One region of the Streptomyces sp. NPDC002018 genome, then DNA from elsewhere that is predicted to be linked to it. Evidence: riboswitches for the same ligand, from Rfam matches in the RefSeq annotation. Region 1 holds a riboswitch; each other region holds the start of a gene.

Region 1 (3,239 bases):
AAGACCACCAGGTCGCCGAAGACATGCACGGTCTCGTCGGCGCGGCCGGCGGAGGCCTGCGCCGCGCGGATCTCCGCCAGGATGGTCCGGGCGTCCTCGGCTCCGGCCGGGGTGACGAATCCGATGTCGGCCGAACGGGCGACCAGTTCGTACGGGACCGTCGCGTGCGCCAGCGCGGTGACGAGCGGCTGTCCCTGGGGCGGGCGCGGGGTGATCGAGGGGCCCTTCACCCGGAAGTGCGCGCCCTCGAAGTCGATGTAGTGCAGCTTGTCGCGGTCGATGAAGCGGCCGGTGGCGACATCGCGGATCTCCGCGTCGTCCTCCCAGCTGTCCCAGAGCCGGCGCAGCACCTCGACATAGTCGGCGGCCTCGTCGAACAGCTCCTTCACCCATGGCTGTCCCGCCGCCGAGGCCAGGTCCTCGGCGCGCAGGCCCGGCACCGTACGGCGGCCGAAGTGCGCGGCCTCGTCGGCGCGGCCGGACACCCTCACCTGGATCCCGGCCCGTCCGGTGCTCACATAGTCGAGGGTGGCGATCGCCTTCGAGAGGTGGAAGGGCTCGGTGTGGGTGACCACGGCGGTCGGGATCACCCCGATGTTCCGGGTCAGCGGCGCCACCCGGGCGGCGATCAGTACCGCGTCCAGCCGGCCCCGTACCTGGTCGGTGCGCTCGTCCGGCTCGACGTGCCGGGAGGTCTGGAGGCTCAGCGAGTCATCGATGGTGACGAAGTCCAGCAGCCCCCGCTCGGCCTCGGTGACCAGGCCGGTCCAGTACCGCGCGGTGAACAGTTCGTCGGGCCGGGCGCCGGGCTCCCGCCAGGCCGCGGGGTGCCAGCCGGCGCCGTCGAGGGCGACGGCCAGGTGGAGGGGTGCGTGTGATGCTCGGGGCATGGGCTTACTGCTTCCTGTGAGCATGCCGAGGGACGTCCGCGCCCGTGCTCGGCCGGGGCGGAGATCCGCGAGATGAAGGGTCGGCGACAGTGGCGAAAAGTAACGAGAGCAAGGAGGAAGGCGGGCCGGGCGCGGAAAGGCCTAGGCGGCCGGCTGGGGCGCGGCGACGGACTCGTACGCCGGACACAGGGCGGCGGCGACGCGCTGGAGATCGATGTGCCGTCGCGAGTACGTGGCGATGGTGACCATGGGCCGCTGAGGGGCTCCCCGCACTGCCGTCACCTCCATCCCGGTCGGCTCACACCGTGTCGGGCTCGCGCTTGCCGAACCGTCCGGCTCCGCCGGGTCGTCACCTGGAGCACCCCGCCGCGCGGGAGGGTTGTAGGTCAGCAAGCCAGGGCTTGACGCTGACACTCTTGACCTGCCGGAACCGTAACCCGGCCGCCGTCGCCGACACAATCCCTCTCCGATGAACACGGATCCTCACCGATGTGTTCCCGCTGTCCCTCCGTACGCGGAGTCTCCGCACGGGGAATCTCATGGAAGGCCGGATGGGCACCCAGCCGCTGGACGTACGACCAGAGGCGCTCGCCGGCGGCGACTCGCCGCAGGGCGTCGGCGTCCAGATGGACGAGGGCCACCCACAGATCCACATCCGCGGCCGTCAGTGTGTCGCCCAGCACATAAGGGCGGGAGGCCAGTTGTCGTTCCAGAAGGTCCAGCGCCGGGGCCTGGGCCTGGGCGAGGTTCTCCCCCAGGAGTTGACGGACCGCGTCGATGTCGGCGGCCAGGGCGGCGGGCCGCAGCCGGGGCAGAGCGGCGTTGTCCTGGTCGGTGAAGTGGAGGGCGAGGTCGTCGAGGATGTCGGGGGTGTGGTTGCTCACCACCCGTCCGCTCCACAGGTCGCACAGCGCGGGCACGGTCAGCGGACCGTCGTAGTGGTGCCGGGTGGTCTCGTAGGCCGTGCGCAGCGCCGCGGGCGGGTCGCAGGCGTCGGCCGGGGACGGAAGGACGGTGGTGCTGACCGAGTCCTCGAGTCCGAGCAGACCGAGGGTGATGGAGACACGCAGCGAGCGCGGACAGCCCAGCGAGAGATACAGATGGTAGCGGTGGGCCGCCGGGTAGTAACCGCCGCCCAGATCGGCGCCGATACGGTCGCGGAAGCGCGGGGCGGTGCCGGGGCGGGAATCGCGACGTGCCGCCGGGAAGGACGTCTGCGTAAAGGTCTCGGACATGGCTCTCTCCAGGGATGCGGTGGAGCCCCGGTGACTTCTTCGGCGCCGGTGGCCGTACGGGAGGAGGGTCCGGCGGCGCGCGGCAGCGCACAACGCCCGGACCCGGGACAGCGATCGTGGAGCTGGTTCGGCTCAGACGGCCGGAGAGCATCCGTTGCGGAGCCGCAGCAGATCGATATGGCGGCGCCTGGTCAGCAGGCGCGGACGCGGCAGCGGCGCCGGCCGGAAGGTCGGACAGACGCTCTTGCTCTTCCGCGATGTCCTGGGCATCTCCGCCGGTCCCGTCATCGGGGCCTCGCGAGAGAAGCGAGACCGCACTTGCCCCACCGCCGGGGTGGGACCTGGTCGTCACCCGGGGCACCCCGTCGCAGTGGAAGGGTTGCCTGTCAGCGGGCCGGGGCCGATGACCCACCTGAGCGGGGGATCCCGCGCGGGTGAGCGCTGACAATCGTGACCGTCGCCCCTCAGTCTGAGCGCGCTCCGGTGGGCCGTCAAGAAGGCGGTGGGGCGAGATCCGGGCAGGGACCGGCTGTTGAGACGGCGTTGACATTCCTCCGGTGACGGACCTACGTTCCGGCGCAGAACGGTCCTGAGCGTCAGCGGCGAGCCCTGGCTCGCGGACGGGCGGTCCTCGCCTCACGGCGGGAGGCCCCGGGTGACGACCGGACCGGAGGACATTCGGCAGGCACGAGGCCCCGTGGGGCGGATGGTGAAGGCGGCGGCGATGTACGCAGGTCCGGGGACGGCCGCAGGGCGGCGCCAGGGTCGCGGCGCGGCGTACCTGAACCGCTGCGTCGACCTGCTCCGCGTCAACAGCGCGCTGTGTACGGCCCCCGGCAGCACTCTCTGCCGGGGCTGACGGCTTCCCGACGCACGCGCTCCGCGGCATTCCCCTCGCCCCTGCCGCCCCCTGTGGCCCGTCTGCGTCCCGTCCCACGCGTCCCACCCGATGCCGGCGTACTCCCGGACACCTGGGTGCCTTCGCCCCCTTGCGCCGTGATCCCGTGGTCGCGTCCCACTTCTGATCGACCGTCATATCCCTTGCACAGAAAAGGATCCCGCATCCGTGGTAGGAAACATCGTGGTCGTCGGAGGCGGGGTCATGGGTTCTTCC
Region 2 (3,239 bases), on a different contig from region 1:
CGACTGGATGACCTCGGAGAGGGTCGCCCCCTCGGCCGCGACCTCGGCCTTGCCGCCGGTGTACGTACGGAGAATGGTGGGGATGCGGACATTGACGCTCATAGTGGTGTTCTGCCTTCCGTCTTCCGTGACGTCCGTGGGGATCAGTGGGCCAGGCCCGCGTCGCGGAACGCGTCCAGGCTCGGGCGGATGGTGGCGGTCGGGCCCGTCGTCGGCGCCACCGCGTCCAGAGTCTTCAGTCCGTCACCCGTGTTGAGGACCACGGTCGTCAGCGCCGGGTCGAGCACACCGGCCTCGATCAGCTTCCTGGTCACACCGACGGTCACCCCGCCCGCGGTCTCCGCGAAGATGCCCTCGGTGCGCGCCAGCAGCTTGATCGCGTCGACGATCTGCTCGTCGTCCACGTCCTCGACCGCTCCCCCGGTGCGGCGGGCGATGTCCAGGACGTAGGGGCCGTCGGCCGGGTTGCCGATCGCCAGGGACTTGGCGATGGTGTCCGGCTTCACCGGCCGTACGACATCGTGCCCGGCCTTGAAGGCGGCGGAGACCGGCGAGCAGCCCTCGGCCTGGGCACCGAAGATCTTGTACGGGCGGTCCTCCACGAGCCCCAGCCTGATCAGCTCCTGAAGTCCCTTGTCGATCTTCGTGAGCTGCGATCCGGAGGCGATCGGGATGACGATCTGGTCGGGCAGCCGCCAGCCGAGCTGCTCACAGATCTCGTACGCGAGGGTCTTGGAGCCCTCGCCGTAGTACGGGCGGAGGTTGACGTTGACGAAGCCCCAGCCCTCGCCCAGCGGGTCGCCGATCAGCTCCGAGCAGAAACGGTTCACGTCGTCGTAGGTGCCCTCGATGCCGACGAGTTCACCGCCGTACACCGCCGCCATGACGACCTTGCCCTGCTCCAGGTCGTGCGGGATGAACACGCAGGAGCGGAAGCCGGCACGGGCCGCCGCGGCGCCGACCGCGCCCGCCAGATTGCCGGTGGAGGAGCAGGAGAGCGTGGTGAAGCCGAAGGCGCGGGCGGCCTCGACGGCAATCGCGACGACACGGTCCTTGAAGGAGTGCGTCGGATTGCCGGAGTCGTCCTTGATGTACAGGGAGCCGGTGACACCCAGTTCACGGGCGAGATTGTCGGCCTTGACCAGCTTGGTGAAACCGGGGTTGATGTTCGGCTTCGAGGCCACATCGGCGGGGACGGGCAGCAGCGGCGCGTACCGCCAGATGTTGTCCGGGCCGTCCGCGATGCGCTTCTTCAGCTCTTCGGGGGTGCCGCTCGGCAGGTCGTAGGCGACTTCGAGCGGCCCGAAACAGCTCGCACAGGCGAAAATGGGGCCGAGGTCGAAACGCTCTCCGCATTCGCGGCACGAGAGGGCGGCGGCGGGTCCGAGGTCGACGGTGTCGCTGGCGTGGTCGACAGTCTGCACAGCCATGATGGCGAGGCCCTTTCTCCTCATCTTCCTTACGACGCGTTTCGCCGCAAGACGGAATTGGCACCTTCCCCACCGTGACCTCGCGGTCGGCGGGAGGGTTGCCGGGACTTCAACGGGCCGTTCCCTCAGTCCCTCTGGATGAGCGCTATGGCGCCGGACCCTGGGTCCGGTGCGTTTTTTCACCTACCGACCCCGGCATGCGGTGGTCAGTCGTGTTGTTCAAGACTGTAACCGAAGGAGCGGACGGTTGAGATAGTGGTCCGCACCGCGAGATGGATCACGTTCGCCCGGTTCGCGGGCCGCGTCCGAGGATCACGTCAGGGAGTACCGACCGTGCTGGAAGAGGTGGAACGCTGGCTGACCAGGCGTTCCTGGTCAGCGGCCGACCGTACGCTCGACCGGCTCCTGGTGGCGAAGGCCGCGCGCGGCACCACCGTGAGCGTGGTGCTTCCGGCGCTCGACGAGGAGGCGACCGTCGGCGCGATCGTCTCCGTGATACGGCGCGAGCTGATGGAGCGGGCACCGCTCGTCGACGAGCTGGTGGTGATCGACTCCGGCTCCACCGACCGTACGGCGGAGGTCGCCGCGGCGGCGGGCGCGCGGGTGGTGCACCGGGACGCGATCCTGCCGCGGCTGCCCGCGCTGCCCGGCAAGGGCGAGGTGCTCTGGCGGTCACTGCTGGTGACGAGCGGCGATGTGGTGTGCTTCGTGGACGCCGATCTGCGGCACTTCTCGGCGGATTTCGTGTCGGGGACCGTGGGGCCGCTGCTCACGGACGCGGACGTGCACTTCGTGAAGGCGATGTACGACCGCCCGCTGCGGGAGGGCGGCCCCGACGGCGCCCGCGCGGACGCCACGAGCACGAACGGCGTGGGTACGGGCGGGGCGGATACGGGCGGGGCGGACGGCGCGGGCACCGGCGGCGCGGGCACCGGCGGGGTGAGCGGTCAGGGCGGACGGGTGACCGAACTGGTGGCGCGCCCGCTGCTCAATCTGCACTGGCCGCGGCTGGCCGGCTTCGTCCAGCCGCTGGGCGGGGAGTACGCGGCCCGGCGCTCGCTGCTGGAGCGGCTGCCGTTCCCCGTCGGGTACGGCGTGGAGCTGGGCCTGCTCGTGGACGCGCTGCACACGGTGGGCCTGGACGCGCTGGGACAGGTCGACGTGGGGGTGCGGCACCATCGCCACCAGGACGACCGGGCGCTGGGCCGGATGGCCGCGGCGATCTACCGTACGGCTCAACTGCGCCTGTCCCGGGGACACTTGGTCCGGCCGGAGCTGACACAGTTCGACCGGGGCGAGAACGGCTTCGTACCGCGCACCTACTCGGTGGACACGGAGGAACGGCCGCCGGTGCGGGAGATCGCGGAGTACACGTCCGGACGCGCGGCGTAACCACGGATCACCCTACGGATTGCCTACATTGCGCCCTTATGAGGGCAAAACATCTGATTATCTGCCGATTCGTCGGGGTGCTGGTCGGAACGCTGGTGCTGCTGGCGCCGGGGCAGGCATCGGCCATGACGTCCGCACCCCTCCAGGGACCCCCGCGCGCGCCGCTCCAGCCGGTGCTCCATCCCTCCATCCCCTTCCACGAGCTGTTCCACCAGCCCCCGCACGAGCCCCTGCCCGGGTCGCTTCCCGGGCAGCTCGCGGACACCGGAGGGGCCGCCGAACGGCTGTGGCTGCTGGGCGGCGTGGCGCTCGCGCTGACCGGCGCGGGAGCGGTGGCACTGGCCGCGACCCGTGGCCGCCGCTGAGGCGCGCGGGACGGCCGGCCGGTGGCCGGCCGGGGACCCGCCGGGCGCCCGG
Region 3 (3,239 bases), on a different contig from region 1:
ACCGCCCACGACCAGCACAAGCCGGCCGAGATCGGCCCCGAGGTCGACGAGAACGGCGTACGCCGCAAGGTCGGCCCCGCCGAGCGTCTGCGCGTGAAGCTGAGCAAGGGCTACTACGGCGAGGGCAACCAGATCCCCAAGCCGACGGCCGAGGAGTACAACGAGATCGCCGCCGCGCACGGCCACGGGCACGAGGAGATCACGAGCGGCCACAGCAAGCACTGATCCACCCGGCCTCACCAGGTCGCCACCACCGAGGGCCCCGGCCCGGTCCCCCCGCGAGGGGAACCGGCCGGGGCCCTCGGCGTACCGTCCGCACTCCGGGCAACCGTCCTGCCGGCCGGGCGTACGCCGATAGGCTTGCGGCGTGGGCCTCGTACGGTCCGCGTACCCGTCCCGGAACCCACCAGGAGCGAGCATGAGCGCTGTGACCCCCGTCGGAGGCGACACCATGGCGGACCGCACCTGGCCCGGCGTGCTGAACCCGCTGCTGCGCGGCGAGAACCTGGGCGCGCAGGACACGGCGTGGGCCATGGACCGCATCATGAGCGGCGAGGCCACCGACGCGCAGATCGCCGGGTTCGCGGTCGCGCTGCGGGCGAAGGGCGAGACGGTCGAGGAGGTCTCGGGCCTGGTGCGCGCCATGTACGCGCACGCCAACACCATTGAGGTGCCCGGCCGTACGGTCGACATCGTGGGCACGGGCGGCGATCTCGCCAAGACCGTCAATATCTCCACCATGTCGGCGATCGTCGTGGCGGGAACCGGCGCCAAGGTCGTCAAGCACGGCAACCGCGCGGCCTCGTCGGCGAGCGGCGCCTCGGACGTGCTGGAGAAGCTCGGTGTCAATCTGGAGCTGACCCCCCAGCGGGTCGCCGAGGTCGCCGAGGAGGCCGGGATCACCTTCTGCTTCGCGGTGAGGTTCCACCCCGCGCTGCGGTACGCGGCCAAGGCCCGCAAGGAACTCGGCGCGCAGACCACCTTCAACATCCTCGGCCCGCTCACCAACCCGGCGCGGGTACGGGCCCAGGCGGTGGGTGTGGCGGACGCGCGGATGGCGCCGATCGTCGCGGGGGTGCTCGCCGAGCGCGGAAACTCGTCCCTGGTCTTCCGCGGCGACGACGGCCTGGACGAACTGACCACCACCGCGACCTCACGGGTGTGGGTGGTACGGGACGGCAAGGTCACCGAGGAGGCCTTCGACCCCCGGGACGTGGGCCTGGACCTGGTCCCGGTCGAGGCGCTGCGCGGCGCGGACGCGTCGTACAACGCGGAGGTCGCCCGCCGCCTCCTGTCCGGCGAGACCGGCCCCGTACGCGACGCGGTCCTGCTCAACTCGGCGGCGGCGCTGGTGGCCCTGGACCCGACGGACGACCCGCTGGACCTCCAACTCGCGGCGGGCATCGTGCGGGCGGCGGAATCGATCGACTCGGGCGCGGCGAAGCGCACCCTGGAACGCTGGGTAACGGCGAGCTGTAGCGCTCTCTGACGGGCCGACAGCGCCCGGAACGCCAACGCACCCCGGGCGGCCGAGGTGCCCCGGCACCCGAACGGGGCCCACCGGCGTACGGCCGGAGGCCCCGGCACCCGGCACCCGGCACCCGGCACCCGGCACCGCCCACACGTCCCGTATCGCGGACACCTGTTGGGGCGCGCGGCACGCTGTGCCATACTCTCGGGCAAGGTCATGAGTGACAGCGATTAAGGCCCCGGCTCGCTGTCCGGCAACCCTCCGTCCGTGGCGGGGTGCCCCGGGTGAAGACCAGGCCGTGGGCAGCGAGGTCCGCGGCAAGCGCGGACCCCTTGCACCTTGGGGTCCTGGTCCTCAAGGGAGCAGTCTCGTGAGCAAGCGAATGCGCTAGGGCCGTCAGGCGTCAGGCCCCTTCTTCAACGCCTCCGCACGGTGATCTCCGTGCATCGAGGCATTCCCCGCCACCGTCGCGGCTCCGACGCGTGCCGCCGTGCGGGTTCTTGAAGCCGTTCCGACTTGTCCCGCCGGGAGATATCGCCATGTCCGCATACCCGAACGCCACCGCCCCCGCCACCGCGCCCGCGCCCGCCGTCTCCGTCGCGCCCGCCCCCGTCGAGCACGGCGCCCCCGTCGAGCACGGCGCCCCCGTCACGCCCAGCGCGTCCGGCGGGCAGAACGCCTCCGTCGAGCCGCTGCCGGTCCTCGGGCGCGATGTCACCGTTCCGCTCGTCACCGGCGGCGAGGTCACCTACGCCGCGCTCGACTACGCCGCCAGCGCTCCCGCCCTCCAGCGGGTGTGGGACGACGTCGCCGCCTACGCGCCGTACTACGGCAGCGTCCACCGGGGCGCCGGGTATCTCTCGCAGCTCTCCACGGACCTCTTCGAGAACAGCCGCCGCACGGTCGCGGACTTCCTCGGCTGCCGCCCCGACGACCAGGTCGTCTTCACCCGCTCGACGACCGACTCGCTCAATCTGCTCGCCGCGGTGCTGCCGGCCGGCTGTCAGGTGTTCGTCTTCGAGACCGAGCACCATGCCTCCCTGCTGCCCTGGCGGGACGCCCGGGTCAGCTATCTGAACGCGCCCCGTACCCCCGCCGAGGCCGTCGCCACCCTGGAGCGCGCGCTCGCGGGGCGTGACCCCCAGGGCCCGGCGCTGGTGTGTGTGACCGGTGCCTCCAATGTCACCGGTGAGCTGTGGCCGGTGCGGGAGCTGGCCGCCGTCGCGCACGCGCACGGCGCGCGGATCGTGCTCGACGCCGCGCAGCTCGCGCCGCACCACCCCGTGGACATCGCCGCGCTGGACGTCGACTGGGTCGCCTTCTCCGGGCACAAGCTGTACGCGCCCTTCGGCTCCGGGGTGCTCGCGGGCCGCGCCGACTGGCTCCAGGACGCCGAGCCCTATCTCGCGGGCGGTGGCGCCAGCCGCGCGGTGACCCGCCGGAGCGACGGCGGGGTCGAGGTCGCGTGGCACACCACCGCCGCCCGGCACGAGGCCGGATCCCCCAATGTCATCGGGGTGTACGCGATCGCCGCCGCGTGCCGGGCGCTCACCGAGGCGGGCTTCGACACCCTGGTCGCCCGTGAGCAGCGGCTCGTCGCCCGGGTGCGCGCGGGTCTCGCGGAGGTGCCCCAGGTCAGGGTGCTCTCCCTGTTCGGTGACGACGCCCCGCGCGTGGGTGTGCTCTCGTTCGTGGTCGAGGGGTGGAACAGCTCGCACTTCGCCGCCGCGCTCTCCGCGGAGTACGGCATCGGCGTACGGGACGGCCT

Evidence for each region. Region 1 has a riboswitch for S-adenosylmethionine ahead of ACFYYH_RS19255 (glutathione S-transferase C-terminal domain-containing protein). Riboswitches for the same ligand answer to the same signal wherever they lie in the genome.
Region 2: it holds a riboswitch for S-adenosylmethionine, as region 1 does, so the genes downstream of both, thrC (threonine synthase) here and ACFYYH_RS19255 (glutathione S-transferase C-terminal domain-containing protein) in region 1, are expected to answer to the same signal.
Region 3: it holds a riboswitch for S-adenosylmethionine, as region 1 does, so the genes downstream of both, ACFYYH_RS16585 (aminotransferase class V-fold PLP-dependent enzyme) here and ACFYYH_RS19255 (glutathione S-transferase C-terminal domain-containing protein) in region 1, are expected to answer to the same signal.

What each region holds. Positions count from the first base shown of each region.
Region 1 is NZ_JBIASO010000010.1:261,559-264,797, reverse strand. Features, by position in the region: gene ACFYYH_RS19265 (LLM class flavin-dependent oxidoreductase) at 1-890, opposite strand, end outside; gene ACFYYH_RS19260 (putative leader peptide) at 1,032-1,163, opposite strand; SAM riboswitch class IV at 1,202-1,312, opposite strand; gene ACFYYH_RS19255 (glutathione S-transferase C-terminal domain-containing protein) at 1,277-2,125, opposite strand; SAM riboswitch class IV at 2,435-2,581, opposite strand; SAM riboswitch class IV at 2,711-2,819, shown strand; gene ACFYYH_RS19250 (FAD-dependent oxidoreductase) at 3,192-3,239, shown strand, end outside.
Region 2 is NZ_JBIASO010000018.1:149,984-153,222, reverse strand. Features, by position in the region: gene ACFYYH_RS26500 (ubiquitin-like small modifier protein 1) at 1-102, opposite strand, end outside; gene thrC (threonine synthase) at 144-1,430, opposite strand; SAM riboswitch class I at 1,448-1,575, opposite strand; gene ACFYYH_RS26490 (glucosyl-3-phosphoglycerate synthase) at 1,764-2,822, shown strand; gene ACFYYH_RS26485 (hypothetical protein) at 2,861-3,187, shown strand.
Region 3 is NZ_JBIASO010000009.1:13,827-17,065, forward strand. Features, by position in the region: gene ACFYYH_RS16575 (cytochrome bc complex cytochrome b subunit) at 1-225, shown strand, start outside; gene trpD (anthranilate phosphoribosyltransferase) at 419-1,489, shown strand; SAM riboswitch class IV at 1,684-1,801, shown strand; gene ACFYYH_RS16585 (aminotransferase class V-fold PLP-dependent enzyme) at 2,011-3,239, shown strand, end outside.